DNA from 4 places in the Pelotomaculum isophthalicicum JI genome. Region 3 is predicted to be linked to each of the others. Evidence: riboswitches for the same ligand, from Rfam matches in the RefSeq annotation. Region 3 holds a riboswitch; each other region holds the start of a gene.
What was found. A riboswitch is a leader RNA that binds a small molecule or an ion and turns the genes downstream of it on or off. The one in region 3 is predicted to bind molybdenum cofactor.
Positions count from the first base shown of each region.

Region 1: it holds a riboswitch for molybdenum cofactor, as region 3 does, so the genes downstream of both, L7E55_RS11700 (FN3 associated domain-containing protein) here and L7E55_RS14385 (hypothetical protein) in region 3, are expected to answer to the same signal.
Region 2: it holds a riboswitch for molybdenum cofactor, as region 3 does, so the genes downstream of both, L7E55_RS13985 (ABC transporter permease) here and L7E55_RS14385 (hypothetical protein) in region 3, are expected to answer to the same signal.
Region 4: it holds a riboswitch for molybdenum cofactor, as region 3 does, so the genes downstream of both, L7E55_RS10590 (cytochrome c biogenesis ResB family protein) here and L7E55_RS14385 (hypothetical protein) in region 3, are expected to answer to the same signal.

Region 1 is NZ_JAKOAV010000022.1:15,131-22,884, forward strand. It holds gene L7E55_RS11675 (hemoblobin-interacting domain-containing protein) at 1-1,686, shown strand, start outside; gene L7E55_RS11680 (hypothetical protein) at 2,065-2,316, shown strand; gene L7E55_RS11685 (signal peptidase I) at 2,469-3,521, shown strand; gene L7E55_RS11690 (DUF5305 family protein) at 3,524-4,618, shown strand; gene L7E55_RS11695 (chitobiase/beta-hexosaminidase C-terminal domain-containing protein) at 4,755-5,360, shown strand; molybdenum cofactor riboswitch at 5,668-5,790, shown strand; gene L7E55_RS11700 (FN3 associated domain-containing protein) at 5,786-7,531, shown strand; gene L7E55_RS11705 (MotA/TolQ/ExbB proton channel family protein) at 7,528-7,754, shown strand, end outside.
Region 2 is NZ_JAKOAV010000031.1:7,550-15,303, forward strand. It holds gene L7E55_RS13950 (MarR family transcriptional regulator) at 1-54, shown strand, start outside; partial or broken gene L7E55_RS17775 (HD-GYP domain-containing protein) at 71-193, opposite strand; gene L7E55_RS13955 (hypothetical protein) at 210-746, opposite strand; gene L7E55_RS13960 (dynamin family protein) at 855-1,883, opposite strand; gene L7E55_RS13965 (universal stress protein) at 2,143-2,562, shown strand; gene L7E55_RS13970 (DUF6062 family protein) at 2,585-3,310, opposite strand; gene L7E55_RS13975 (dynamin family protein) at 3,367-5,139, opposite strand; fluoride riboswitch at 5,245-5,306, opposite strand; gene L7E55_RS13980 (universal stress protein) at 5,434-5,853, shown strand; fluoride riboswitch at 5,933-5,993, shown strand; molybdenum cofactor riboswitch at 6,092-6,211, shown strand; gene L7E55_RS13985 (ABC transporter permease) at 6,377-7,075, shown strand; gene L7E55_RS13990 (ABC transporter ATP-binding protein) at 7,072-7,754, shown strand, end outside.
Region 3 is NZ_JAKOAV010000033.1:19,643-27,396, forward strand. It holds gene L7E55_RS14380 (S-layer homology domain-containing protein) at 1-1,479, shown strand, start outside; molybdenum cofactor riboswitch at 1,550-1,671, shown strand; molybdenum cofactor riboswitch at 1,723-1,842, shown strand; gene L7E55_RS14385 (hypothetical protein) at 1,859-2,179, shown strand; gene L7E55_RS14390 (hypothetical protein) at 2,309-3,058, shown strand; gene L7E55_RS14395 (LysM peptidoglycan-binding domain-containing protein) at 3,090-3,674, opposite strand; gene L7E55_RS14400 (amino acid kinase family protein) at 3,878-4,711, opposite strand; gene L7E55_RS14405 (hypothetical protein) at 4,728-4,961, opposite strand; gene L7E55_RS14410 (putative sulfate/molybdate transporter) at 5,143-6,306, shown strand; gene L7E55_RS14415 (enoyl-CoA hydratase/isomerase family protein) at 6,490-7,272, opposite strand; gene L7E55_RS14420 (putative Ig domain-containing protein) at 7,566-7,754, opposite strand, start outside.
Region 4 is NZ_JAKOAV010000019.1:6,117-13,870, forward strand. It holds gene L7E55_RS10580 (S-layer homology domain-containing protein) at 1-50, opposite strand, end outside; molybdenum cofactor riboswitch at 176-292, opposite strand; gene ccsA (cytochrome c biogenesis protein CcsA) at 301-1,098, opposite strand; gene L7E55_RS10590 (cytochrome c biogenesis ResB family protein) at 1,082-1,735, opposite strand; molybdenum cofactor riboswitch at 1,804-1,926, opposite strand; partial or broken gene L7E55_RS10595 (stage V sporulation protein AD) at 2,210-2,428, opposite strand; gene spoVAC (stage V sporulation protein AC) at 2,430-2,909, opposite strand; gene L7E55_RS10605 (DUF421 domain-containing protein) at 3,008-3,868, opposite strand; gene L7E55_RS10610 (DUF1657 domain-containing protein) at 3,895-4,101, opposite strand; gene L7E55_RS10615 (CFI-box-CTERM domain-containing protein) at 4,436-5,491, shown strand; gene L7E55_RS10620 (MarR family winged helix-turn-helix transcriptional regulator) at 5,595-5,951, shown strand; gene L7E55_RS10625 (hypothetical protein) at 6,035-6,244, shown strand; gene L7E55_RS10630 (VC0807 family protein) at 6,291-6,920, opposite strand; gene L7E55_RS10635 (NAD(P)H-dependent oxidoreductase) at 6,980-7,754, opposite strand, start outside.

The sequences.
Region 1 (7,754 bases), on a different contig from region 3:
GACAGCCCGAAAGCGGAGCCGGGCAGCGGCACGGTGGCCGCGGGCACCAAGGTCAAGCTGAGCAACGCCAACATGGACGACGACAAGATTTATTACACCACGGACGGCAGCACGCCGACCCTGGACAGCCCGATGTACAACTGGATTGCCAGCCGGTGGTGGTCAGCCCGGGGAGAAGCCACAGTGGCCGAAATCAATCACCCTATCGAAATAACCAAGGACACCACCATCAAAGCCGTCACCATCGGCCCCGGCAAGGAGGACAGCGATGTCGTCACTTTCACTTACAAGGTTATGGAAGCTCCCTCCAGCGCGTCCGGCACCATCACGCCCGAAAAAGGAGGCGCCGTGAGCCTCGGGAATGAAGTTGTCATTGAGTTACCCCCCGGCGCGGTCACCAGCAATGTGGATGTAAAAATAGACCGCATCGCCGCGCCGCCCGCCGCGCCCGCCGGCTTCAAGCTGCTCGGCGGCGTGTACGAGTTCAGCGTGGGCGATCAGAAAAACTACAGCTTTACCAAAAGCGTGACCATCAAGCTAATCTTCGATCCCAAGGCTCTTAGCCCCGGCGAGACCCCGGCCGTCTACTACTACGACGAGACTGAAGGCCAGTGGGTCAACCTGGGCGGCACCGTGTCCGGCAATTACATCACCGTGCAGGTGGATCACTTCACCAAGTTTGCCGTAATGGTTGCCCTGCCTGCCAGCGTAACGGTGAAAATCAAGCTGGACAAAGGCGGCACGGTAAGCCTCAACGATGAAGCCGTCCTGGAAATACCCGCCGGAGCCCTCAGCGGAGCCGGTGAGGTGGAAGTAAAAATCGAGAGATTGGCCGCGCCGCCCGCCGCGCCCGCCGGTTTCAAGCTGGCCGGCAGCGTGTACGAGTGCAGCGTGGGCGGCAAGAGCAGCTACGAATTTGCCAAGCCGGCGACCATCAAGCTCAGCTTCGACCCCGGCCTGGTCGAACCGGGCAATACCCCGGCCGTTTTCTGCTACGACGAGGCCAAGGGCCAGTGGGTCAAGCTCGGCGGCGTTGTGTCCGGCAAGACCATCACCGTGCCGGTGGACCACTGTGGCAGGTTTGCCGTGCTGACCGCCGCGAGAGTGATCCTGACCGACATCGCCGGCCACTGGGCGGAGGCCGCCATTGAAAAACTGGTGGCCATGGGCGCCGTCAGCGGATACCCCGACGGCACCTTCCAGCCCGACAACACCATTACCCGGGCAGAATTTGCCACCGTGCTGGTGAAGGCGTTCAAGCTGGAGGGCAAGGGCGGTCAAACCTTTGCCGACACTGCCGGTCACTGGGCCGCGGACGCCGTGGCCGCGGCCGCCTGTCACGGCATCGTCAGGGGCTACGACACCAACACCTTTGCCCCGGACGACCTGATCACCCGCGAGCAGATGGCCGCGATGGTCGTCAAGGCGGCCAGGCCGGCCCCGGCGGCGGGAGGACTACAGTTTTCCGACGGCGGCAGTATTTCCGGGTGGGCCAGGGAAGCCGTGGTCACAGCGACCGGGAACGGGATCATCAAGGGGTACGAAGACCGCACCTTCCGGCCCCAGGACAACGCCACCAGGGCCGAGGCCGTGACGGTGATCGTGAATGCGTTGAACAGCATCGCCCCCGCCGCGCCGGCGGCGCCGCCGGCAACTGGAGCCGCGGCGGCGGTATCGCAACAGTAGCCACACCTTGAGCTGCACTCTGCGCAGCCGGGTGAACAACTCCCTTTCGGACCACACGGTCCGGGAGGGAGTCAATAAGGCTTAATTCAAAGCGGCGGCAAAGGATAATTTTTGGGTGATTTTGTCTAAACCAGGCTAATCCCGGGATTAGGCGGGAGCATCCCGGGATCGGGTTGGAAGGCGCTGTTATAACGGTTTAAGTGTAAACACCTCCTAAGCCGTTTAAACCAATCTAAACCTGTCTAAACTTTTTGCCTGAAGGTTTATCAGGTTGAGGGAAAGACCGGCAGGCGCCTTGGCTGATAAAATATAACCCAGCGAAACTGATAATATCCGCTGGTTGAATAAAGGAAGTTTTTAAGGAGTGTGGAGCCGAAGGTGAAGGTATTATTCCTGGTTCTGTCGGTAATTGTCGCGCTCGTGTTCTTGCCCGGCGGTATGGCCCGCTGGGAGCATGACGCGGAGATTACCGGCAAAATCCACACGGGCAACTGGAACAAGCATCATCATTCCGCGCCGGAAAACACCTCCGGCGATTATCCCACGTTGATTGGTGACACCGGCGCGGACGATCGGCCGGAAGTCATACCATGTGACTACGAGCGGGAAGGGCTGGGAAATTTCCAATAGAAATGCGCGACAACGCGGGCGTCTCAAAATACAGCCGGATCATGCTGCCGGCCATGTTATGCGTGATGTACCTGCTCATCAACATGTCGGTCAGCCGGACGGGGGACAGTTTTTTGCTGGCCTACGTGGCGCAGCCGCTGCTCTGGTCAGGGGTGGCTTACTTTGTCTGGCGGCTGCCCCGGCCGGGGATCTCCGGAAAGATGCGCCTGCGCTCCCTGCTGAGCTGGCTGGCGCTGCTCGCCGCCGGTTTCCAGATCATATTTCAACTGGCCGGCGGCATGGTGGAAGGTTTCGGCAAGAGTCCCTCGTCCTTCACGTTTCTGGGGATAGCCAGCAACATCCTCTACGTGGGCGCCTGCCTGGCCGGCACGGAGACGGCCCGGGCCTACCTGATCAACAGCCTGGCCAAGCGGCGCCTCCACCTGAAAATAGGATTACTGACGCTTTTTTTCGCGGCCCTCGGTCTTCCCTTCAGCGCGGTTGGCGGTTTCCGGACCGGCTTCGAGTTCGTCAAGGTTGCCGGAAGCGTGATCCTGCCGGGTCTCACCGAAAACGTTGCGGCCTCCTACCTGGCTTACCTGGGCGGCCCGTTGCCGGCCTTGATTTACCGCGGCGCGCTCCAGTCCTTTATCTGGTTTTGCCCGGTTTTGCCCGACTTGAGCTGGACGACCAAGACCCTGCTGGGCGCCTTTATCCCGGCCTTCAGCCTGTTCATGATCCACCGGATCTACCTGCTGGAGTCCAGGGAACTGAGGAAAAAGAATCATGCCGGGGAAAATCCGGCCGGTTGGATCATCACCTGTGTCGTTTCGGTACTGCTGGTCTGGTTTTGCGTAGGCATATTTCCCGTCTTTCCGTCGGTGGTTTTAAGCGGCAGCATGATGCCCGTGATGTATAAGGGCGACATCGCCCTGGTCAAAAAGATTTCGGGAGACGAGGTCAGGCTGGGTGATGTGATTGATTTTCGCCGGGATAAGATGCTGATTACCCACCGGGTGATTGAAATTAAGGAAAACCATGGCGCCAGGGTTTTCCGGACCAAGGGCGACAACAACAGCGGGCCGGACCCGGACCTGGTCGGCCCGCAGCAGGTGAGGGGCAAAGTGGTTTGTACAATCCCGAAAATCGGTTGGGCCGCTTTATTTGCCAAGACGCTGGCCGGGATGGTCAAACCGGGTGCGAGTCCCCAGGGGATGGAATTTTAACAATGGTTATTAACTTGAAGCCAATTAAAAATATAAATGATCAAGGCTGGAAGCACCGGATGGACAGGAGAGTCAGGCTGGCCTGCCTGGCTATGTGCGCGGCGCTGCTGGCCCTGACATCGTTCCTGTTTTTGAAGTCCCTTTTTTGGCACGGCACGGCGCGGGAGACAGTGCCGCTGGTTTCCTACAACCAGACAGCCCGGGTGGACTACCGGGTCTACTTTATCCCGGGCAACAACCTGTACGCCGAAAATAGCCTCGGGGCGGGCAACGTGTACATGACCAACTTCGTTGATTACATCACTACCTCTTTCAAGTACACCTTCAGCGCCGACCGGGTGTCCGAGGTCAGGGGCGAATACGGAATAGTCGCCCTGGCGGAAGCGCTGGCCGGCAAGGAAAACACAAAAATCTGGCAGCGGGAATTTGTGCTGCTGCCGAAAAAAGCCTTTAGCGGCAATGAACGGACCGTCTCCGTCCAGGAGGAGTTGCCGCTGCGCCTGCCGGAATACAATACCTTCGCCAGTATGGTGATCAAGGATACGGAGCTGATTCCGAACGAGGTCAACCTGACCGTGCGCTGGAACGTGGACGTGGAAGCCGTTACGGACAGCGGGCAAATCAAGGATCAGATAGCCCCGACCCTGGTGGTGCCGCTGGTCCGGAAAGCTTTTGAGATCGGCGGGGAGCCGGTTAAAGAAAAGCCCGGCGCCATCAGCGCGACCAGGTCCGTGCCGGCCCAAACCGACCGGAAAAAGGCCGCCCTGTACGGCGCGGCCGCCGGCCTCAGCGCCGTCATCCTGGCCCTGCTGCTCCGGTTCACCGGCGGAAGCGCGGGGCGGACCGATCCCCTGGAGGCCAGGTTCAGGCGAATTGTTAAAAAATACGGCTACCGCATGGCCGTCATCGAGGGAGAGATCCCTGGCGAACGCGGGAACGCGATCCCGGTCCGGTCCGTGGACGACCTGGCGCTGATTGCCGACGAGCTGAACAAGCCCGTCATGTACCGGCCGCTTTCGGAAACCGATAATATGGCGACGTTTTATGTCTTCGACGAGCCAAAGTTGTTTGTTTATGAATTAAAAAAGGAGGGATAATTAAAATGTTAATAGTCAAAAAAAACTGGTTTTACAAGGTTTGCCTGACCGTCCTGGGCGCGCTGCTGAGTTCAGCCTGACCGCGCCCGCGCCGGCCCTGGCCGCGTCGACCGAGGTACAGATCGACGGAAACGGGGTGACGAATCCCACTACCTTCACCGTGGCCCAACTCCAGGCCTATGTGAACAGAATTGAAGTGCTCACCACCCAACCTAGTCAATGGGATAGCTCCATTCAGGCTAGTCCGGCCAGCGGGCCGCCCCCGGCCAACGGCCAGGTGGCGCTGTCCATACCCGGTACCCCAGACAACGGGCTGGAAGACACGGACAAGATTTACTATACCACTGACGGCAGCACCCCGACCCTGAACAGCCCGATCTATAACTGGATTGGCAGCAGATGGTGGTATGACCACCCAGGTCTGAACACAATCAATCACCCGATCACCGTCAGCACTACCGGTAAAACAGCGATCAAGGCCGTCAGGATCGGACCCCCCGGCCAAAACAACCAAAACGGAAAAACGAACAGCGATGTGCAAACCTTCGTCTACACCAACCGCGCCAAGGGGGATATCGACTACGACGGCTACATCGATGTCACAGACCTGGGGATAATGATCGACATTATCAGTGCCGAGTATACCCCCAATGATTTTGAGATTTACGCCGCTGATCTCGACTCCGACGGCTACGTTGACGTCACGGATTACGGCATGCTTATAGACTTGATCTCGGGCTAGCGGATTTCCGGCTTTCAACGTTACCCGTCCGGTATGCTACCCACCCCCTTCACCCGGGGGTGTTTTTTGTCCAAATACAGCATGGTTTAGTTTGAGTTATCTAATAGATTATTATTGGGTTAATTTATTAGATAAGTATAACCCGAGGGCTAGACAGGAGTAGTTATAAATTAAATGAAAGCGTGGCTTAACCGGAGTTCTACTGTTATCTTCTAAACCGGTCTAAACCTATTTGTAGAAATTTTATCCTTTTGTGGTAATGATGGTTTACGCTATGTTTGTTAAAATATAATATCGTTCTGGACATCCACAGTGTAACATCCTAGTCTGCCCGCCTGTGGCCTCGCGCGGCTATGGCGGCTGACCGGCAGGGCCGGCCCGGAAACAGGCCTGCCTCCCAGTGCGGAAAGGGTTGTTTGCCTGCTGTGCACAACGGCTGGACGCGTTTTCCGCGCCCGGCTGTTTTTGTTTTGTCAATTTCTGGCGATAAGGGGAGTATGATCACGCCGGCAGTTAAAAATATATGGCTCTGTAAGCTCTTTGTGAAATTACTGGTATTGCTGCTGCTCGTAGGCTTATCCAACCTGATGGCGCCCATGGCGGCCCTGGCCGATCAGTCGGACTCGGTGGAGATCACCGGGGACGGAGTGACTGCCCCCGTGACCTTGACCCTGTCCCAGCTCGAGGGCATGAAACAATACGAGCACGTGTACAGTGTGATCAACACCTGGCCTACCAAAAAGTGGTACATAGGGAAAGGTGTCAAGCTGAGGGACCTGCTCGCCCTGGCGGGGATGACAGAAGAGGCCAGGCTGATCAGATTTGTGTCGAACGACGGGTACGAAGTGACGCTTACAGTTAAGGAGTTGTTCAAAGACAAGCGCTATTATTTCTCGCGCTTAATGGACAACCATGCCAGCGACGGGAGCGTTCCAGGCTCTCCGGAGGGCGCGCGGGAGGTGGAGCCGATCCTTGCCCTGATCAGCAGCGAGGGCAGTGACAACCCCGCCGAAATGAACGACCGGGACGCGCTGCTGCTGCTCATCGGGCAGCGGGCGGTTACCGAGCAGAACAATAACTTGTTTTTAAAATATGTGGCTAAAATCGAGGTGCTTACCGACGCCCCACCCAAATGGGACAGCCCGAAGGCGAGCGTGGCCGGCGGAGAGGTGCCCGCGGGGACCAAGATCGAGCTCAGCAATAAGCACAATGACGCGGACAAGGTGTATTACACCACGGACGGCAGCATCCCGACCATTAACAGCCCGATGTACAACAAGAGCGCAAAGCGGTGGTGGCCGCTGCGGCCGGACGATTTGGACAGCGTCAACCGGCCCATCGAGATTAAAAAGGACACGGTGATCAAGGCCGTCACCATCGGTCCCGGCAAAGAGGACAGCGACGTTGTAACCTTTACCTATAAAGCTGATCTCACGGGCAAAGCGGCGGACCCGGCGAAGAGGCCGGCCGGGCCGCCCACCAAGATCACCCTCGACCAGGACACGGCCAGTCTCAAAGTCGGTAACACCATTGAGTTGGTGGCGAGCATAGAACCATACAACACCATGGACCACGACGTGACCTGGAGTTCCAGCGACACCAGGGTGGCCACGGTCGACGGCAACGGCCTGGTGACGGTGGTCGGCCCCGGCACGGCCACCATCACCGCGAGGACTGTGGCCGGGAACCTGTCGGCTTCCTGCGTCGTGCATGGTCAAAGCCTGACTAACGCAGGTTCTCAGCAGAGCGGGTCGCGGGAGATGCCCAAAAAAGCGCCAGTGCCGGAGAGTGGACGGCGTTCCCCGGCGGAAAATGAGATTATCGCCACCAACCGGCAGAGCCCGGCGGAGAAAAAGGCGGCTGCCGGCGATTCGACAACTGCCGATAGGCAGCCGGAGATACCTGCCGAACAGCCGGTGCCGGAAGCCAACCGGCAGTACCTGGCGGAAAAAAAGGAAGTTGCCGCCGCTTCAACTACCGGCGGTGTCACCCCGGAGCAGCCGGATGTACAACCCTGGCGTGTTTTCGAGATGTCGGCCGATGATATACCCTTGAAGTTACAGGAGGAGGCAGATATACAGGACGGTTACGCGGCGGTTGTGTTTCTACTCCTGTTTCTAACCGGCGCGATTAAGAGGTACTTGGAATACGCAAAGGAGGTAGCTAGGTGACAATATCTGTGTTAACCCCGTTGAAAGATACAATGCATGTCATCTCGTCGGCTTTACTAATGCCTACCGTCGCGGTCCTGCTGCTGTTACTGGCCTTTACCGTGATTGAACTGGGCGGCCTGCTTGTGGAAACCCTCATGGAGCGGCGCCGGGCACGGGTAAGGGTGCCGGAGTTGGTTGACGCCTTTCAGGGGAAAGAAGCCGTTCAGATCATGGACGAGAT
Region 2 (7,754 bases), on a different contig from region 3:
AAAGAGGAAAAAATAGCCTCTCCGAAGGCTTGCTATTGGGAAATAAAAAAATGATGACCTTTCCATGGATCATAGCCTTTCGGTAAGGGCGATTGCTGGTTATGGCTTCATACGCATCGGCAATGGCTAAAATGCGGCATTCCAGGGGGATCTATTCCCCCTGAAGCCCAAGGGGGTAACCCTCACCATTCCACCATCATCAAGCAGTTCTAGTACGCCACCCCGCCGATTTCCCGCAAGCTTTCCCTGGCTGATTCCAGCGCCTTAACCTGCTCGGACAGTTTTTCATAGGCTTCGGCAGCTTCTTTTTCACTGTGCTCCCTTTTCTCAATAACGCGCGTTAAAACAAGCCGCGTTCCTTCTATAGCTGAATTGAATTTTTCCTCGAAGAGGTTTTTAAAGACCTTGACACTTTTGGAGATTCGCTCGTTATAATCTGTCCTAAGCCGGCCGCAGTTACGGTCCAAATCCCGTTCCACCTTTTTCCTCATTACCCGCATAATCATCGGACCGGTGATGAATTTCGGCAGAAAAAGCGCATATAAATTAGTCGCGTTGGGGATAAACATATTCGAGTGCTCGCCAAAGATATAATAAAGCTTGGTCTCTTCGGTCAGCGCTTCTACTTCCGCAAAACCTTCGACTTTAAGATCAAAAATTTCCGCCGATTGCTTCAAAAGTTCGCCGATTACCCTGTTTGTCTTACCGGTGAACCGGGCGATTACCCGGTCGAAAGCTTCCTTCACTTTCTCTTCTACCTTGGGTTGCCACTCGTCGAAGGCTGATCGGATCCTGTTCTCAATGCAACCTTCCAGGTAGTGTATCAGCTTCCGTCCGGAAAGTTCCTTTTTAGTCTAGTATTCCTGTTCGATTTCTTTAACAATCATTATGTCCTGACTTTCCTGGAACACGGTTATTTCATGCTCAAGCTCCTGGTACACCTTGCTTTTCTCACCTTGAAAGATATAACCGTTATCCTCTTGTTCCTGACGCAGATTTATGACCATTTCGTCAAACAGTACTATCTTAGCCTTCAATTCTTCTAGGGGAATACCCAGTGCCTTCATCTCCAGTTCCAGCCCGAGCTGCAACTCCCCGGCCGCGTTGTTGCCTTTGTTGCAGGTTGCGTTAATAGCCGCGCGCCCCTTTTCCTTTAGCAGGAATTTCTCTAGCATAGCGGTAAACGCCGGCAGGTTGCTTGCTTTTATTTTTTCATCGTCGCCGGAAATCTTTCCATCCAGGGCCAACTTGGCAGAAAGCGAGTAAATATTTATCTCTTCTAAGCCAACTTTTTCAGCCAGAACTTTCTTGGCAAATTCAAGCGCCTTTTTTTTGTCCAAATCAGTTAAATAGTCAACTTTATTTAAAATAAAGAATGTCTTTGCTGAATACTGCCCAATATCCTTCAAGAAATCAAGTTCGGACCGGCTAATCGGCTGGTCGGACGATAAAAGAAAAATAGCGGCGTCCACCTTGGGGAGGTAGTTATAAGTCTCATCCGTATTGTTCTGGTAAATTGACCCTACTCCTGGCGTGTCAATTAAAACGACGCCGTCTTTTAGATAAGGCGACGGGTACTCAAGATGAACAAGCTTGACATTCTTTTCGTTGCAGGGGTTGCCCTCTTCGGTGACGTATAAGTGCAATTCATCCAGCGTTGTTTCTTCGACAACCCCGTCCAGGAAAGTTACCTTCGCGCTAATCCTCTCGCCATATTGGATTAAGGTAACAATGGAAGTTAGCGGCACGACGGCAGTCGGCAAAAGATCCGCGCCTAGGAGGGCATTAAGAAAAGTGGTTTTTCCTCTTTTGAATTCACCAAGGACAACCAAATTGAAGCGGCCTTGTAAAAGCTTCTGTTTAACTTCCCCCAGGTATTCCACGAGGTGGACAATTTTTCTCTGGTTGGCGATGTTTTCGAGTAATCCTAGGTTTTTAAGATTAAGGTTAAAATGATAGTTTGTCCTTTTTTGTTAAGCAATTTTTAATATCTGTTTGATATATTTTGAATATTGTGTATAATTAAATAAATATATAATAGTAAACTTTGTTTAGACCCTGCAGATAACTCCTACTGGTAACAGTGGGAGTTTTTGCTAAAATTAATTTAACTAGGGGAAAAGAGTACGAGGGGGTCTAAGAATGTTCAACAAGGTTTTGGTTGTATATGACGGTTCCCCGGAAGCCAAAAAAGCACTAAGGGATGGGCTTAAGTTAGCGAAAATGTCAGGTTCTGAATGTCATTTAGTTAGGGTGATTAAAAAGCCGAAACACATTTCCGATATTGAGGTATTTTACCAAGCAGCGGCTAACGAGCTAGCTCTTATCGAAAAAGAATTTGTCGGCGCCAGGTTTTTAGCCAGCCAGGCGGGATTCGACCTGCCCACGCATACCATCCTGGGCGACTCCTGCGAAGTATTGAAAAATTTTGTTCAAAAAGGTGATTATGACCTCGTAGTGGTAACACCGAAAAAAGATACTGCGCTAAAAGATGTACTCTTCGGCGGTTACGTGGAAAAACTGCTACGCAACTCTGATATTTCGGTCCTGGTTGTCCGATAATTGATTCAATCAGGTACCAATTTTATTTAAACCGTTCACCGACGTAAAATCTTAAACTTTTCAGCCAGGCCAGTTGTTCTTCCCCCTTTGGCTCATTGGAAAAGCGATAATCCGTTTTTCTGAAATATTCTTCAAAATCACTATCTAACTTCTGCAATTGCTCAATATGAATATCGGCTAATAAAAGCGTTATCTCTGTTGGAACTTCGTAGAATAAACCTATTAAGTGTCTCCAACAAAGGGCAGGCGATTTCCGGTATATTTCCTGTCCTTTTTTTTCTTTTAAAAAACTGGCCATGTAAGTTAAAGCCATCTGTTCACCTTGCTCAATTGTTTCACATATCGGACATTTTTTAGTAGTATGCAATCTTATTAGGATATCAAGGAAGACATTTACAGACCGTCTTGAAAAAATAATGGAAAGAGGCCATATCTGGCCAAGCCATCCATTTTTGTTGCTTTGTAAAACAGCTTTTATGTTTTTTAGCTCAGTCAACTTGATGTTTGCAACAAATTGATTAAGCGTGCTCAATTTATTGCCCAGTGAGGATATTTGCCAGCCGTGTTGTTTGCAAAAACCATTTTTAGACACCTCAAGCATTGTGGGAAGGCTGTTATAATATTCGATATCAAACCACGTCAGGTATGTTTTCTTGCTTTCCTCACCGTAAATACATGGGGGGCAACGATTTTCAAGCAGTAATTTTTCAATAGTGCTTTGATAAAAAGGTGGCCTGCTGTTTGCCACATTTACTCACCAGATTTACAAAGATTTTGTTTCCCTGAAAAGTTCTTTGTTAAACGCTACAGCGAGGCGTTGATTTCCCTTATTGTTTCCTTCATCTTAATCAGTTCGTTATAATCCCTTTGCCAGATCTTTACCCTTTCACGGCGTTCCTCCTCACTCAATCCCCTTTCCGCCCTGGCTTTCTGAAGGGCGGTACGCAGCCCTTGGGACACCGCGTCGGCGCGCAGTCTGAGCTCGCCGGCCACGTCCCGCACGCCTTCTTTCAGGCCGTCCGCCAGATCGTAGCGCACCCGGCCGCAGTTGCGGTCAAATAATTCCACCAGCTTATTTTTAGCGTTATTAAGAAGGTGGCCGCTAATCAACGCTTTCGGGAGTAAACCGGAGACAGACAGCATTTCCAGCGAAGGAATAAAGGTCGGGTGCTCTTCGAAGTGAAAAAAGAATTTTTTAGAACCCATAATGTATTCTCTGGATGATGATTTTTCCACCGGCACATCGAAAATCTCGGCCGAGATAGACATCATTCTATCTACAATCCCTTCGATCCGGCTAAAGAACCGCATCGACACTTTTTCAAATTGACTCCTTACCTTCAAGCGCTCTTCGTTGCGCTTTTCATTCAATACCGACTGGATCAGGTTTCTGCTGAAATCGTTCAGGCAATGAGTCAACTCTTTTGCTGACTTTTCGGACGACTCTTTTTTATAAGATTCCTCGATCAGATGTAATAGCTCACCTGTTTTAGCCGTCCTGAATTCATTAATATCCTCTTCGACCATAGCGCTCAAACGGTCCACCTCACGGTAGAGGAGATAAATCGAGTCTTCCCGCTCTTGTTCCAGCTTTTCCAGTTCAGCCGCGAAAAGTGTGATTTTTTCATCCAGATCCTGCAGCGAGCCGTCCATCGCCCGCTGCCAGAGCTGAAGTTCCAGTTCCAGTTCGTTGATGGTCCGTAACGCCCTGGCGGCGGAAGACTCCAGGAGCAGCCGCCCTTTATCGTTCCGGATAAAATTTCCCAGCACTTCTTCCAGCTTCTCAATGCCGCCGGCATCCACCCGCAGCTGTCCGTTTCCGCCGCCGGTTCTTCCGAGCAGGGCCTGGCGCGCCGAGAGAGGAATCAGGTCGTATTCTCCTTCGCCCAGGCTGTTCCACAGGGTCTCCCTGGTGAATGCCAATGCCTCGGTGATGTCTTCCGGTAAAGCGATATCGATTTTGTTCAATACGAAGAAAAGCTTGTTCACATATTTAGAAATATCTCTCAAGTAGTCAATTTCTATTTTACTGAGGGGGGCATCGATGGAAATCATGAAGATGGCGGCGTCGGAATGGGGAAGATAAGCGTACGCCGCGTCGGTATTATGCTCATAGACAGAACCGACACCCGGTGTGTCCACCAGGATGACGCCTTGTTTTAAAAATTCCGACGGGTGAATGATTTGCACCTCGCGCAGTTTTTTGATGTTTTTGGGGTTTCCCCTTTCAGTAACGTAATCGGCGATCTGGCTGACCGGAATTGCTTTTCTGGTGCCGTCCAGGTAAATGACAGAGGCGCCGAGTTGTTCACCGTGCTGGATTATGGTGGGAATGGCTGTCAGCGGCACGACGGCAGTCGGTAGCAGGTTGCCGCCCAGAAGAGCGTTGATGAAGGTGGACTTGCCCCTTTTGAATTCACCGAGTATGACCAGGGTAAAAGTTTCCCGGGAAAGTTTATCCGCACTCTCTTTTAAAAGCGAAGCGGCTGGGCTGTTTCCCTTTTTTGCAGCAAAATCAACTGCTTCAGCCAGGATCTGCAAAAGGCTATTTTTCTTTAGCACATAATGGTCCAGCACCACAAATCACCCTTTCGTAAAAAAGATTGCCATAAGAACTGTCAAAACAGGTAGCGGCGCTATATACGAAGCCGGCAAAAAATAAAAACTCCCACCAATAAGAAAATATTGGTAGGAGCTATTAGCCTCGACAAGGCATATAAGTGAGCTCCATCACCTCATAATATCCGCTTATTAAAATTTTATTTGAAAAAAATTATTAAGTCAATATGAAACTCCAACAGGTATATAGTGGAGTTTTCTGTTTAGACTAATTTTCAGCAAGGGGAAAGAATTACAAAGGGGGCTCCCAAAATGTTCAACAGAGTTTTGGTTGTGTATGATGGTTCGCCGGGAGCAAAAAGGGCATTGAATAGTGGCCTCAAGTTAGCGAAAATGGTTGGTTCGGAATGTCATTTGGTCAAGTTGCTTAAAAAGCCGGAACATGTTTCCGACATTAAGGCATTTCACCAAGAAGCAGCCGGCGAGCTAACTTTTGTTGAAAAAGAATCGGACAGGCCCAGGTTTTTAACTAGCTTAGCGGGATTTGACTTGCCTACGCATACCATCGCAGGCGAATCCTGTGAAGAGTTAAAAAACTTTGTTCAAAAAGGCATGTTTGACCTCGTAGTGGTAACACCCAGAAAAGATAACATGATAAAAGATATATTCTTCGGTAGTTACGTGGAAAAACTTTTACGCAAGTCCGATATTTCGGTCCTGGTTGTCCAATAAAGTTGATTGACAATAAGGTTTTTCCATGGTATTTTTTATGAGTATTGTAAATATGTATTTACATTGTTCATAGTTTTATCATTTAAGAGGCGATGGAGTTCGCCTGATGCCTATGAGCGGCTAATGACTCCTACTTTTAAATAGTAGGGGTTTTTTATGCGCGCGCGGCAAAGTGTTCCATAATTCATAGGGCTCACCTGCTGAGTTTTTATTTAACCAGTTATATCTAGAATAAATAAAATATTTTTATCTCCGAGCCTTTTCACCTGAAACTCTAAAGTTATGGTGGTTGGCCGGCAGGGTTTGAAGGGAAACCTTCAAGCCTCCCATTGCGGAAAGGAGAGCTTAATTCGCACGTCAGCCGGATAGGGCATTTTTTCGCAATGCCTGGCCGGCTTTTAATATTGCCTTGGTAAAGAACCTGGGGCTAATTTTATGACACGCTCGATGGGAGGTGTTTTTCTTGTAAATATAAGAATATGGAAGACCTGGATAAATAGCTGAACGGAGTTGAAAAGAGGAAATGGACATCATATGGCAAGGCTTCATAAAAGCGCTGGAATTACTTTTTACAGGAGATCATGACCTTTTTGAGATTACGTTGCTTACCATCAAGGTTTCCGGCACGGCAACGTTAATTAGTGTATTGATTGGGGTTCCCTTAGGAACGTTCCTGGCCCTATCCTTGTTTCCCGGGCGTAAGCTGATTGTGAGCATTGTAAACTTCGGCATGGGGCTTCCGCCAGTGGTAGTGGGCCTGTGGGTGAGCATTTTTCTGTGGCGGTACGGGCCTTTGGGTTTCCTGGGATTAATGTATACCCCAATCGCAATGATCATCGCCCAATCCCTGATTGCTTTTCCCATCGTAACCGGTTTTACCATTGCCGCCATTCAGCAGCTAAACCCCAAACTAAGACTGCAAATTATTGCCATTGGCGCCACCTGGTGGCAAACGCTTTTTCTCCTGGCGCGGGAAGCCCGGATGGGCCTTCTAGCGGCAGTTATTGCTGGCTTTGGCGGCGTGGTTTCTGAAGTGGGTGCGTCCATGATGGTTGGCGGCAACATTAAAGGCCAAACTGCGGTTCTGACCACGGCCACTGTGTTGGAAGTTTCCAAGGGCAACTTAGACATCGCAATGGCAATCAGCTTTATTCTACTGACCCTGGCTTATGGCATAACCCTGATTTTGACAATTCAACAACAGTGGAGGCGGACCTCATGAGCGAAAAAGTCATAGAAGTAAAAGATCTCTCGCTAACTAAAGGGAAAAACAAAATATTAGATATTGAATATTTTTCTCTCAACCAGGGTGAGATCGTTGCCTTAATAGGCCCCAACGGAGCCGGCAAAAGCACCCTATTGCAGGTGCTGATGCTTTTACAGCGCCCCACCGGCGGTGAGTTGTTTTTTAAAGGCGAAATAGTTGACTGGAAAAAACCTATCAAGCAGCGCCGCCTTATGGCAATGGTTTTCCAAGAACCCCTGCTGCTGGATACAACTGTTTACAATAACATAGCTTCCGGTCTGAAGGTAAGGGGACTTCCCATGGAAAAATCCCGTGTACCAGTTACTGAGTGGTCGCAAAGACTGGGCATCGAACACTTAATCCATCGTTCGGTGCGCCACCTCTCCGGTGGTGAATCACAGCGGGTGAGTCTAGCCCGGGCACTAGTTCTGGAGCCAAAAGTACTTTTTTTGGACGAGCCTTTTTCGGCGCTAGACGCCCCCACGCGGACGGCACTAACAGTAGAACTGGGGCGAATTTTGCGCGATACCGGCATAAGCTGTGTCTTTGTTACTCACGATTTTAGTGAAATTCCTCTCTTGGCCAGTAGGGTAGTAGTTCTGGAAAAAGGCAGGATTATTCAAACAGCTGCTCCCCGCGAGATTTTGACAAGGCC
Region 3 (7,754 bases):
CTTTTGCAGGGCGCGGTGTTCGGCCTGGCTGCCTTCGCTGAAGGCGGCAAAGGCACCGGCGGCGGCACCGGGGGCGGTAAAAACCTGCCGCTCATTACCGAGTGCGGCGTGTATAGTTACGACCCCGGCAGCAACACCACCCCGCCCGGCCCTATTGGAGAAAAACTCACCGCGGCGCCCTGGAAGCTCACCCGGGTGCCTTATGTCTTTGACGAAAATGTGGCCATCGGGATCAAATTTGCCACCAACGTCGCGGTGGACGCCCGCTTTAGCAAAAACCAAAACGTATTTCAACTGCTGGACGCCTCCAATAAAAGCGTCGGCATCAAAGTCAGCCGGGCGGGCGACGGCACTCCTTCGGACAAAAATAGAAACTACCTCTTTGTGGCGCCCCAGTTTCCTTTGCAGCCGTCCAGTTCTTACAAGATTATCGTCGGCCCGGCCCTGACCAGCAACAACGGCATGTCGGCGGGCGTGCAGCAGGAAGTGGATTTTACCACCGCTTCCGGTAAACCGGCGCCCGCCCCCGCCAATTCCACCACCGGCTCGGCCATGGTTAACCCGGCGGGCGGCGGGACGGTGGGCTTGGGTGGTGATGCCAAGGTGGTGATCCCCGCCAACGCGCTTAACGGCGCCGATCCTGTGGCAGTTAGCGTGCGCAAGGCGGACACGCCCCCGGCGGCTCCTGCGGATGCCAAAAAGGCCGGTGACGTATTCGAGTGCACGGTGGGGGGGAAATCCGCTTACACCTTTGCCAAGAATGTCACCCTGACCCTCGGCTTCAACCCGGCAGTGGTTGACGCGGGTGAAAGCCCGGCTATTTTCGCCTACGATGAGGCGGCTGGCAAGTGGGTCAACCTCGGCGGCGCCGTGGCAGGCTCAGATATCTCCGCGCAGGTGAACCACTTTGCCAAGTTCGCCGTGTTTGCCGTGGCGAAGGCGTCCAGTCCGGGAACCTTCAGCGATACCGCCGGCAACTGGGCGGAAGCAAGCATCAAGAAACTGGTGGAATTGAAGGTGACCAGCGGCTACCCCGACGGCAGCTTTAAGCCCGATGCCACCATTACCAGGGCGGAATTCGCCACCATGCTGGTAAAAGCGTTCAACCTGGCGCCCCAAAGCGGCAAAATTTTCAGCGATACAAGGAATCACTGGGCCAAAGACAACATCGCCACGGCAGTGTCCCACGGGATTGCTGGCGGTTACGACGAAGATACCTTCGGGCCGGACGACCTAATCACCCGCGAGCAGATGGCCGCGATGATCGTCAAGGCCGCCAGGCTTACCACGCTATATTCCCAGGGAACATCCTTCGCGGACAGCGCGGACATTTCTCCCTGGGCCACCGGGGATGTGGCCGTGGCGGTACGAAACGGCGTGATTAGCGGGTATCCTGGCAATACCTTCCTGCCGCAGGGCCAGGCTACCAGGGCCGAGGCGGCCACAGTGATCATGAACGCCCTCAAGCTGCCCAGATAAGCAGAACGATATTGATAAAAAAAATTGCAAACTGGCAGGAAATTGTTTGTTGGTGTTGAATAAGTATATTGTGTGAAAGAATCTCCGAGCTTGGCATACCTAAGCAAACAAGGTACGGTAGCCAAGCCGTTAGGGTACGGATGGGAAACCCCCGTACCTCCCGGTGCGGAAAGGAGGAGTTTTTAGAAAGAAAGCTTTGTCCTTTTTTACAGCGGGCAAAGCTTTTATTTTTACTCAGGAATTCTTTATACTACTCTCCGAGCCTAAAGACCTAAAGCTTTTGAGCCATGGTTTTCGGCCGGCAGGGCGTACCGGGAAACCAGTATACCTTCCATTGCGAGAAGGAGAGTTTTGACCTGGCTGCTGTGCCGGGCAAACTTTGTATTTTCGCAAAGCTTGCCCGGCATTGCTTTTTAGCGGGGTTGAGATAAATAATTCAAAAAGGGGTGAAGAGTTTACTATCATGGATACAAGGGAAGTGTTATCAAAAAGCATGGAGGAAACGGGTGGGGCAAAATGTTTTCCAGGAGACAACAGCATTAACGCGACCGTGGTTTTCGCCACATCCTGTTCGTTTTACAAGGATGATGTTGAAGAGGAAATCTACCTGGAAGGCGTGCTGACCTGCTACAACTGCCGCTACCGCAGGTGGACGCGCCCCGGATTCAGTTGTTTCAAGAACTTTCCGGTTATGCTCTGACACTTAATAATTATTTACATGTCGAATGAATTAAAACATATAAGTATTAATTAGAATGACTTTTGATAATATGCAATGATTGCAGCGTATTCGTATAATACGAACGGAAGAGGGAGGTTTTTCGGTAAAGTGCGAATAATTGTGTGTATTGACGACACCGACAATATCGACAGCGACTGGGGAACAGGAGAACTGGCGGCTAAAATATCGGAGACCATGGAAGAACTGGGGTGGGGAAAGAGCTACGGGGTGACCCGGCACCAGTTGCTTGTACACCCTGACATCCCGTACACATCCCACAATAGTTCAATGTGTTTTGAAGCCGAAATAGCTGAACCTTATCTTGATGTTCTAATCGATTTCGCTTCAGATTTTTTGTCTCAGGAAAGCGCTGAAGGATCGGACCCCGGCCTGTGCGTTGCCGTGCCTGAACGGTTAAGCAAGCCCGGGCTCCTGATCGATTTTGGCCGCAAAGCCAAGGAAACCGTTGTAAGCAAACAGGAAGCTTATAATCTTGCCCAACAGCTTGGGATACACCTGTCTGAGCACGGCGGCGACGGCCAAGGCGTGATCGGGGCGCTGGCCGGGGCGGGACTGCGCCTGAGCGGCAACGACGGCCGCTTGAGGGGTAAACTTAAAATAAAAAATGCAAGCGGCGTGATCAGCGTCCGCGACATCATCTCCCAAACCTGTGTTGACGTGGTGAGAGTTCTTGATGGGGCGGCGCTGAATAATGATGAGACGGTCAGGCTGGGGAAGACGGTAAAGCCTGTTTTGCTGGAAGGCAAGTTTGTACTGTTTGTATTCCCCGCCGGCGCGGAAGAGAAAATAGACGCCCTGTGGCAAACATGTACCAAAGAGCAGTTAAGAAAATATTAATATGCTGATATATTCCGCCAAGCGGCGCGGTCTAACCCGCGGTCCTGAATGTTATCGTCACAGCTTGGCCGGAAGTGCTCTGGCCGAGAGTTTCGCCGGCCAATGACATCAGCCCCGGTGAAATGCTCAATGTGTAAGTTGTGCCTGGAGTAAGAGGATTTACAGGTTCGATATAAATATATTGTCTTAAGGAAAAATCAACGGTGTCATCAACCTTTGTAACATTTAAAGGAACATTTTCATTGCGTTGAGAGACGAGAGTGAAGCTTTTTACGTTATTCTCCCAGACCTTGCTGTTTACAACATTCTTATCAAATCTCAGGGTAAACTTTGGTTTTACGGGTACATTTGAGGCTCCCCGGACATCCCTGCCGCCTTCGGTTATTGAAATGAAATGCAACGGCTTTCGACCCGGCGCTCCCGGCATTTCTTTACCGGCGCCGGCGGGAAAAGGACTTGTCGCCGGACCCGGCGCCGGTATGTTGATTACCTGTCCCGGGAAAATAAGGCCCGGGTCCGCTAACTGAGGATTGGCCGCGATCAAGGCGTCCAGGGTTACGCCGTATTTTTGAGCGATAAGAAATAAGGTTTCTCCCGCTTGCACAGTGTAATTCAAGATAAAACCCCCTTGCCGGATTGTTAAATGTTGTAATATTTTATGGCAAGGGTTCTAAATAGGTTACTATAACGAAACTGCGGCCTTACTTTAAGGTGAAAAAATTACCCAAAGCTGTGCGGGGTTTGACGGAAAAAGAAAAAGGGACAAACCTCTTAAACGTTTGGATGTCCCCGATGAATGTTCCTAAGAATGTATTCTGTTTACTTGTCTTTGTATATGATGGTACCCACATATTCACCGTTTAAAGCTCTGGTGATGTTGCCTTCTTTGAGGCCGTTGACAATTTGAATTTGTTTCATGTTCTGGGAACGGGTGAGCAGCTCCAGCACAACCCTTTCCACGACCAGGTCGTCCTGGTCCCTGTCCAGCAACTCTTTAGCGCCAATCTTTGGAATGAATTCGGCATCCGGATCTACTTTCGGATTGTTCGCATACAAACCGTCAACGTCTTTAATCAGAATGCAATGCCTGGCTCCAATCACCTCAGCAAGTAAAAACGTCCCGACATCGGTGCGGTTGCTGGGAATGCGGCCTTCCTCCGGCGGGTGCTCCCAGTACCCATACGGCGGCATGCCGTGAATCACCGGAATGCAGCCCTGGTTAAAATAGGCGCCCAGTTTTGGAATGTCGTCGTGTCCGACCTTGATCCCCCCGTGAGGCAGCAGCAGCATGCTTATCATCAGGGCATTTTGCTCGGATATGCTCTGGCCCAGCTTTGATATTATCCCTGTTGGCATACCCAGTTCCATGGCGATGGCGTAAGCGTGCCTGGAGCGGGTTCCACCACCGGTCGCGATGATCATTTTGTGTTTGCCGGCGTTTTCGACAATCTCTTTTATAATCGGCAGGACTGATTTAGCCCCCATGTCGGTAATACTCTGGCCGCCGATTTTAAGCACATTCACGTCGGGCAAGATTTTAAACGGTTCCCTGTACTCCAGACTTTTTAAAAATGTCTTGCCCACGAGGGTCTCGCCCATCAGCTTGCTTTTGACATGCAGCCTTTTACTATCCTTTTCACGGATCAGAGCCATATTCTAACCTTCTTTTTTATTCATTGTCGTCGTCATCGAGGTCATCATCTTCCTTGTTGTCTTTCCCGGCCTTCAGGTATACAACGTCAGCCCCTATGACGCCGGCGATCTCTTCTATTTCCATTTTCCTGATATGCTTTGCCTTGATCTTTAGATCCACGCCCGCCACGGCCACCACAAAATAACGCGGCTGTTTCTCTTTTTCTCCTACTTTGCGCCGCTCACGAACAAAAATTTTTGCACCTGCCATATTATTCACCTCCACTATTTTGGTGATTATCTTATCAAAATATGAAGAATATTGCAATTTTTTACCGGGGAAACATTTTGTAATCAAAATGAAGTCATTTTTATTAAATAGGAATTATGGTTTGTGCTGTCGAATTGAATTATAGATGCAGGTAAAAAAACATTGCGAGGGGTGAGTTTAAATATCTCAAACGGAAAGCACTGATACTGCGGCAGTTAAAACCCCGCGTAATCGCTTTGATCGTTATGAGTGGGCCGGCGCTTTTGGCGATTTGGGAACATTTATACCTTTTGCAATGGGCTATATCATGATAATGAAGATAGAGCCGCTGGGTTTGTTGGTTACATTCGGCATCCTGTTAATTTGTTCAGGGTTGTATTACCGAACGCCTATTCCTATTCAACCCATGAAAGCGATCGGCAGCGCCGCAATCACCCAGGCGGCCGCCATCACACCGGGTATGGTCTGGGGGGCCGGAATTTTTACCGGTATATTCTGGCTGGCCATGGGACTGACGGGGACTCTTGATATTATCTCCCGAATGGTTACCAAACCGGTTGTCAGGGGTATCGTTTTAGGCTTGGGCCTGTCCTTTATCATGGAAGGTATCAAAATGATGAAGTCCGATTTTATCGTGGCTGTTATCGCTCTGGCAATTACTTTTATGCTGCTTGCCGGCAGGCGAATCCCCGCCATGTTTGTCTTAATCATCTTTGGATTAATTGCCGCTCTGGTAAGGAATCCTGAGCTTTTTAAGGAATTGTCCGGTATCCATTTTGATTTCCAACTGCCCCACTTTGTATTAGGACAAATCACATGGACTGACTTCGTAAAGGGCACGCTCATTTTGGGCATTCCCCAGGCGCCGTTAACCCTCGGTAACGCTGTTATTGCCATAACAGCTGAAAATAACAGGTTGTTTCCTGAACGGCCTGTCACCGAAAAGAAAATTGCTGTTTCCCAGGGGATTCTAAACCTCATTTCCCCGTTATTTGGGGGTATCCCCATGTGCCACGGGGCCGGGGGCATGGCCGGACACGTTCGTTTCGGCGCCCGGACCGGCGGGGCTTTGATAATCGTGGGTGTTTTTTTATTGATAACAGGACTATGTTTCAGCAGTTCGGTATTGTTAATATTTAAAATTTTTCCTTTGAGCGTACTGGGTGTAATTTTATTTTTCGCCGGCTTGGAGCTGGCTGCTTCAGCCCGTGATGTGGGCAGGGAAAAGAGTGATTATTATACGTTGTTGGCAACAGCCGGATTTGCCATTTGGAATATGGGCGCCGGCTTCATAGCGGGAATAATAATACAAGAACTGTTTAAGAGAAAGGTGTTTAAGGTATAGGGTTTCAGTAACAGTGCACAACACAATTGGTATATCGGATAAAGAAGAATTGGCTTCATCTGCGAGTAATCTTGAGAAAGTTGCAGAGGCCGTTTAAGGCGCCTGGTTATATAACAAAGGGGGAGAAGCGGAAATAAAGTCACATGGGCATCGTTCCCCCCCCAGTGCTGCCACATTCAATTATTAATCATGAAAAACAGGTGAGCGTTTTTCAAAAAAAGCTTTAACACCTTCCTTGACATCTTCACCCTTACATAATTTACCCAATAATTCCGCTTCGACAGCTAAACCATCACGTAAAGAAAGCTGTTTGCCAAGTTTAACAGCCTGTTTTATCGCCTGTATTCCTAACTGCCTTTTAGACGCTATTTTTTCAGTTAGTTTGATTGCTTCATTCAGAACCTGCCCTTGGGGGACCACCCGATTGATCATCCCTATCCGGCAGGCTTCCCCGGCAGTAATTAATTCTCCGGTATATAGCATTCCGTACGCATTACACAAGGGAACCATTCGGGATATCCGCTGAGTTCCTCCAAAACCTGGCATAACACCAAGGTTTATTTCTGGAAATCCGAGGCGAGCGTTGATATCGGCTAAGCGAATGTCACAAGCCAATGCCAGCTCGCTTCCCCCGCCAAGCGCCGGACCGTTAATAGCAGCTATGGTTGGAATGGGTAAATCCGCGATTTTTTGCATTATACTCTGACCACGGTGCATAAAATTTCGCGCGGAAACCTCATCTAATGAAAGAAGTATCTTGATATCTAATCCGGCAATAAAAGCGCCACCTGCCCCGGTTATGATTACGGACTTAATCTCTCTTTCCGCCAAAATATGGTCTAGAGCTTGATCTATAGCATTAAGGGTTTCAATGCTTAGGGCGTTTACTGGTGGATTATCAATAGTCAATATAACAGTGCTGTTAACTTTTTTTAGTCCCACGGGTTTACTGTTTTCACTGAACATATTATCCCTCCAATTAATCATGAAATTAATATAAACACCGACTCCGTTTGAGTATAATTATATCCCTATACAGATTAATGTAAATCCTTAACATTTTTATCAAGAAGGCTTTTTTCAGTATCATTACTGCAAACTTCAACTTCAGTTAACAATATCAAGCATTTTGCCCCCATAAACGCCGATTGGTTCAAAATAAAAATCCCCACCATCAATACTCTATCTTATATAGAAGAGGTGGGGTTTAAATTATGGCTATATTTTTCCGTTGGTCGGTTGCTGCCGATGAGCCGGGTTTAGGCCTGAATGGTAAGGCTAAATGCTTGGCTCACGCTAACCGACGCGTTGTCTGTTACTGTTATCGTAAAGTTCCAGGTGCCCGCGGTAGTTGGGGTGCCGCTGATCGTTCCGTTGCTAGCCAGACTTAACCCCGTGGGAAGGCCTCCGCTGGTTAAGCTGAAGCTGTACGGTGATGTACCGCCGGT
Region 4 (7,754 bases), on a different contig from region 3:
AAGCATAATAAAGACAACAGGATGCCGGCTGACCGGCTGTTAAGTGACATAACGCTTTTCATCTCCTTTCTTGCCAATATTGTGCATCGCGCTATTACAGACAACATCACCTCCCCAATAAAAAAACCAATAAAAAAACCGGGCCTGCGGAAAGAACCCAGCCCGGCGTGTAAGCACATGACTTGGCTGGTCTCCTTTCCGGCGGGAGGCGCCGGCGTTTCCACCGGAACCTATCGGCCCTGGTCCATGGACTGATTCATTAGGTCCCAAGGGCTCGGAGACAATATTATTGTTTTGTTTCTAGTAGCTATGCGCCCCCGGCAACAGCAAGGTAACCCCTATGAGGGTGAAAACAACCGCTGCAAATCCTATCACGGCTATCAATGCGGCAAACCTGCCCTCCCATTGCCTGGCTCTGCGAAAATGCAGGTACACAGCATATATGAGCCATGTAATAAGCGCCCAGGTTTCTTTGGGATCCCAATTCCACCACGATCCCCACACTTCCTCAGCCCATATTGCCCCTGTCACCAGGACCAGGGTCATAAACGGGAAGCCGGCTGCTATGAAATAGTAAATTAACCTGTCCAAATTGCGGTCCGAAACGAAGGTCCCGTCTTTGCCTTTTTGCCATAGGTAAAGGATGGCGGCCGCAAAGGAAAGGGCAAAAAAACCGTAGGCAAGAACCGCAGCAGCGACATGCAGTTGCAGCCAGACGCTTTGTAGCGCCGGGATAAGCGGGCCGGCAGCCGTCTTTACCGTCAGGGCATACCCCAAAAACAATACCTCCAGCGGCAGGACTACAACACCGGCAATGTGAATCTTAAAACGGCGACACCCAATCAGATAAAGCACAGCCAGTCCCCAGCAAAAAACAATAATAAACTCGTACATACTGGCAAAAGGAAGGTGGCCGCCAGCAAGACTCCTTGCCGCCAGGGCGGCTGTATGGAGGGCCAGGCCTGCGGCAAAGAAGCCCGTGCCCGTACGGAGAGCCCTACCCGCCTGGAACCAGAAGGCGGCGAGGTAAAGGACGGAAGATATAAGATAAGTGATAAGAGCAGCAAAAAAAAGGTCGTTTTCAGGAAGTAACACCATGCCGCCTCCCTAATAAAATTAAAACCGACCCCGCAGCCAGCGACAACAGGCCTGTCCGGACAAAAGGGAGACCTTGTTCGGATTTTACTGTCAGGCCGCTGATATTACCACCGGGCGCTGTCCTAAAGGTGGACTGGTATATCTTGATTTCTTTATAACTGGCGGGATGGTTGACTGATATATGTTTTACGTCAACTTCCCGCCCGCTTTCCAAAATGCTGATAGTAGTGAAGTATTGCTTTACGGCCCCGCCGGCATAGTATTCAGCCTCAATTACCTCTGCCCTGACGGCGATGGGGAAACCCTCATGCTCCAGGTCCACCGTCTCGTGCTCTTTTATTTGAATGTAAGCGCTGTGCTTCGGCCCACCCAAGAGGCCGGCCAGGATGATCAGGGCAATGCCCAAGTGCAATAAAAGATCTCCCAGTTTCCTTGTTGTTATGTTGCATGTAAGACTCCTGAAACGGGCAATCACGCAGGACAAAATATTTAGGCACAATACCACAAACAAAATAGTCCTGAACAAAAAGCGCGGATTCTCCGGGATATACTCCATAAATACAAAATATACGCAGCAAACTGATATAGCCAAAATACCGAATGGCATTGAATTAAATATCTTAATTATTTTTTTCATACACCCTGCACCATGACTTTAATAAAAAATAAGGCTTTGTCCCATTTAAAGGAACAAAGCCACAAAATTGCTTCTAGCCATGTTCTCCTTTCCACAATGGGAGGCGCGTTTGTTTCCCAACACACCCTAACGGCCAGACAACCATACCTGCTACCGGCTAAGGTTTACCTGACTCGGAGATCTTTAATTTTAACATGTGAGTAAAGTAATTCTACATCTTAGAACAAATTCCTGCATGAATGATTAATTATTGTTACTATAACAAATGAAATTTCATCCCTGAATATCTTTATTTATCTTCATAACCTTCTTTTGTATATCTGTCAGCGGTTTCTCCTGCGGCCCATTTACTTGGTTTTCTATTTGCTGCAATTGCATAAAAAGTTTCTTATCTGATGTAACATGTACATTATAGTCTCTGTTCGATTCTTTAATTTTATTATGCACTTCTTCTTTAATTGGTTTTAAGCGCAGCCTGTCAAAGCCGCTCACTTTAATTGCTGTTTCACATGCCTCTTCCAACATTTTTCTTTCTGCTTTCTCATAACTATCCTGCCCGAGCCATATATCGCCATGAAGGATATCGAAATCCTCAGCTAGGGGCCCCTTGGCCTCAAAGGGTCCCCCAACGGCTGCCGCGGACAAAATGGTGGGCCTGTTGGGAAAGACCCAGGTTTGGTGTCCATGCAGCATGCTAGGAGCCTCCTAACAGTGTCAATATAGTTTTAATGAGGGCAACCACAAAGGCGGCAAAAACTCCATAGACAATTACCGAACCTGCCAACTGAAACATACTTGCCCCAACCCCCAGCACAAATCCCTCACTTCGGTGTTCGATAGCAGCCGAAGCGATGGAATTGGCAAACCCGGTTACCGGCACCGCTGTTCCGGCGCCTGCCCATTGGGCGATATGATCGTAGACACCTGAAGCAGTTAGAATAACTGAGAGTAAAATCAATACAGCCACTGTCGGATCTCCCGCTGTCTTCTCGGTAAAATTAAAATTCCAGAGAAAAAAATCTTGAATAAATTGACCGAGAAGATAAATTGTCCCCCCTGCTGAAAACGCCCTGATTACGTTTAGCAGAACTGGTCGTTGAGGCTCCCTGGCTTTAGAAAAGGAATGATACTGCTGTTGTGCCGGAGTTAATTTCTTCTTTTTCTTATTGGACAATTGCGAAAGCCTCCTTTACCAAATTAGGGAACAATGCCAAGAGCTATCGGGGACATTCCCCAACCGCATAGGAATACCCAAGATAGAGGTGTGTCCCCTTACCTTTTTAGCAAAGGCTCTAATTCCTGAATTACTTCCGACAATATCTCAGAAGATTTTTCGTACATCTTCTTAGCCTGCGGTTGTTTAGTACCTAAGGCGTATAATTCACAGTCCGCCTGACATTTTTTCATGGTAGCATAGGCAAGTTCTTTTGTTTTGGGCTTAGGCACCTGAATAGCATCGTCAAACAAGTCAAGATATAATTGTCCTACGGAATCCACTTGGCCAATAAAGACGTTTTCAGGCGCCACGCCCACTTTTTCCAGTTCTGTATGCAGCCAGCGCCTGTTTAGTCCCATTGCCGCAAGCGGTTCATCCATTATAATCCCGTCAAGCATAACCGTCTGGGGTACGCTTTCCTGCCCAACGTTTATACCCAGATTCTTGGCGGTAAGAGGTTGTTTATCTTTCTTGAGAAGGGTACTTACCTCTCCGGTAGGTTCAAGCACGGCGAATTCCACGTCGGCAAAATTAAAAACATTTTTCTTCCGCAGCTGGCTTAACAAATCTTCAAGTGTAAGACGGGCTTCCAATAATTTATCTTCCAGGACTTTACCATGGTTAATAAGGACTGTTTCTTTTCCGTGGATGATATCTCTTACCGTTTTGTATCTTATTGATAAAACGTAAATTAACGCTGGGAATACAGTCCAAACCGCCAGGGCAACAAGACCGTTGGCCAAGTCTTTGATCAGGTTCAAGGAAATGGCGGCAGCCATAACCCCGGTTACAATACCGGTAATTAGATCAAAAAAGGTCAACCGGGAGGTTTGCCTTTTTCCTATAAGACGAACAAGAAGTAAGGTGAGAAAAAATAAACCGATGGAACGGAGCAAAATGGTTAACCATTCAGGCATTAGGTTACTCCTTAATAATGTAATTGCTAGAAGCCTTTATATTGCGGCTCTTCAAATTCCAAAACACCAAGTCTTTTTTCCATGTCCCGTATAACATGGTTGATTCGTTGCGTATTTCGACTTAGGATAGCCTTCGCTTCTTGGTTTTCCTCGGATAAAGCAAAGGTTTCCAATGTGGCCTGAACGCCCTTAAGGCTGGCCACGGTTTGCTTGACCTGCGCACTGATTGTCATGTTTATTTACCTCTCTCGCTTTACAGTATTCTGTATAGATAATAAATTTATGCACCAAGGCCTGTACAAGCAGAAGCGAAAAAGAACGTCCCTTTGCTATAATGGTTCACCAAAGACAACACGGTAATGGTTAGGCCAATGGAAGATAGGGGAGGGTTAAGAGAAGTACCCATCGCCGAGTTGGTTGAAGGAACTATAATAACCTTGGCGAATATAAAAACAAATAATATTAAATAATTGACCGCCCATAAAACGGCGGTCGTTATTGTTTATATGCGATTCGACACAATAGGACAAATTATTCAAAGCAAATTAATAGTATATGGATGAGCCCATGTTTACACAGGGGCCTAAAACAACTCAAAATTCTCATAAAATTTCAGAAAAACATGATAAAACAAAAACGATTGAGCCAAAATCCACGCAAAGTGGTTTACCCCCTGGCTTCTTACAAACTCAAGAAAATATACTGCAACTCCAAAAAACAATCGGCAACAGAGCCGTCATACAATTGTTAAACTCTCATTTCCAGCAACAACCGGTAAATGACGATCCATTATATACGCCTGTAGTTCAGAGAATGAGAAATAAGCCTTCAGATGAAGAGATCAGAAATGCCGTGTCAAATTATGTTAGCTCTGAAAAAGGCACTTGTGACACTAAAGCGCCATTGGTTCAACAAGCATTAGAGGCATTTGTCGATAGTAAAAGTGAAATCACCGGTTATTCTTTGGCTTGGTGGCAATTGGAAGAGAATAGATGGGAAGCGCAGAACCATACTGCGGCCGCTGTTAAATGGAATGAAGGAACATATATAGTTGATACTACAATATCTCAATTTGGGCAGGTGGATAATAATATTCAAATATTGCCACTTAATGATTGGATTGGTCTAATCATGCGTTTGACACATGGTGAAAGACCCTATTGTGAGGAGGGAATAAGAAAAGGTAATAGCCTATTCTTTTTTGAGCCACAAGAGGAACGACCAGTTATCAGTGAAGAAAAGGAAAATAAGAAAGAGGAACTTCCGGAAAAAGGAAAGGGCGGTGGTTGTTGCTTCCTTACCTCTGCTTGTGTTCGGGCACGTGGCCTTTCTGATGATTGTGCTGAACTTACTACTTTGCGCGCATTCCGGGACGGCTGGTTAAGCTCTTTGCCGGAAGGACCGGAACTCATCGCGACTTATTATAAGATTGCTCCAATTATCGTTGACGCAGTGGAAGCATCAGGCGCCGCGAAGGAGATTTGGAACTACGTTTACCAAGTTATAATTGAATGCATCAGAGACATCGATAATCGACGACCTGAGCAGGCATTAGTTCGCTACCGTGACATGGTGTTCAGGATTAAACACACACTGGCAGTACTAACCTTAACGAGAATATAATTTTTAGAATATAATTGTCGTACTAATTATTAGTATACTAAGGGGATTTATTCATACAATTGGATTTATTCTTAACGTAACCAATGCAAAGGTAAAAAATGAATTGTGCCGAAATCTGAAGCCATATGATATTACACCGGAACAATGGGGACTGATAAATATTTTATTCAGGAAGGATGGTATTTCTCAAAAAGAGTTATCCGAAAAATCCTTCAAAGATCAGCCGACTATAACCAGAATATTAGATAATTTGGAAGCGAAAGGGATGATTGAACGTAAAATTAATCGTGAAGACAGAAGGACTTTTATGATTTTTTTAACGAATGAAGGACGTGATTTAAGAGATAAACTACTTCCTATTGCTGAAAAGACTTTGCAGAAAGTCTTAACAGGTTTTAAAGAAGAGGAAATAGAGCAATTAAAGATATGGTTAAACAAAATCTATAACAATTTAATTTGAAAACCATGGGGAAAGCGTCAATAATCTTTTAGCATCTAGTTTTGTGCAAATGGTTAAATTTACATGTAAGGAGATGACCATTTGTGGAAGATATACATGAGTTGCTAAAGAACCTATTTAAAGACACTTTACAAAAAATATTAGAAGCTGAATTTAACTGTCACCTTGATTATAAGAAATTCAGCATGGGAAGTAATAGTACAGGTTATAACCGTAATAGGTACGTTAATGCGGTAAGGAACCGTAAAGGTAAATTTGGGAATAGCAAAGGGAAGTTCTTTTTGCTTCCTTAACAGGTTTCAAGGGTATGGAAACTGGAAATCCAGAGAACATGCCTTGTTACAGGTCTCTCCAATACCATCTGGGAAACCATAAGGTAAAAACCAGAAATAGGGGAGTGGTAATGTTGCCGTACAGACTGCTCACCGTGTAATACAGGGCAGCTGGAGTCGAAAGCAGCAGCACCACGCGCAACAGCGCCTGGGATATTGATAAAATTCCCCATCCGGCTGTCAAGATTGTCCATGCCGAAGCGTATTTGGGGTGCGCGCGTAATGCTTGTGGAAAGGCATCCTTCATCTCGTATTCCGCAAATATCTGAATCAAGGGCCTGCCGAAAAGTAAGGATCCGAAGAATATAACGGCCAGCACCACATCCAGAATAATCGGAGACGCCAGGTAAAAAGTCGGATTGCTGGAAATGATTGTCCCAATCAGCCCAATAACAGAAAACCCTGCCACTATCATCGCATAGACGTTTACCCGGCGTTCCCTGGCTAATTTGACGGTGCCTGCCGCCAGTGCCCAGCTTCCTGCCAGGATGGTTCCCGGTAGGGTCATGTTGTAGCGGCTCGAAACAGCCAGGATGATAATCGGAATAATCACGCTTATGATGAATTCCCTGTTAAATATATGTCTTAATACTTCTCCTCTCTGTATTACACGTGCTTGTTCGAGCTTTTCAGCCATAAATGTTCGAACCTCTTTCTCTAGGCTTGAGATTATTACCTGTCTCCCAAGCTTGCTAATTACCCGGCAGCCGGTTTGGCGCCGTCGACGATCCTCTTCAGATCGGCAATCATGCCCGGCTTCATCTGCTTCTGGAACTCCCGGCGCGTTTTCGGCAGGCTGTTCATAGCCGCAAACAATAAGTTCATCATCCGTTGCCGCAGGCCTTTATGTTGGTCCTTGTACAAACCGTGTTTCTTATAGAATATGTGGTCGGCACGGAAGATGCCGCTCACCATAGGGACAAATTCTTTGAATAATAAGTGGAGACCATAACCCAGGTAATTCGGCGGCGCTTGGAGACCGTGCACCAACGCCCATACCAGTCTGTCCGCCAAGGCCTGCAACCCGGCGGTAATCGTCTCTGTGTCCCCCTCGTCGGTGGCAAAGCCGAGCAGAGTGCAGCGCTGAGCCTGCGTATGCGCTTCGAATATCTGCCGCAGGTTGGGCAGCTGGCGCAGGGGACCGGAGATGATGAAGCCGATCTGCTTCCCGCTTAGATAAGGGGTGTGCCCGAACACAAAGGTGCGGTCTATATACATTTTCCATCTGGAAGACAGGTAGCGATCCTTGATATTGCCGGCGTAAATGATCGCCTTCGCCGGCAACAGCTTCTCCTGGATGAACTGTTTCACACCGTCCTGGTAGACGCAGGTGTTGTCATAGGCGCAGTGGATGCAGCCCTGGCAGCCGCCTTTAATCGCAACATTGTTCAGGTCAAAAACTTCGACCGGGCTGGGCATGTGCCGCTGGAAGACCGAGATCATCCGGCCCAGGTTGCTTTCCGGGTCATTG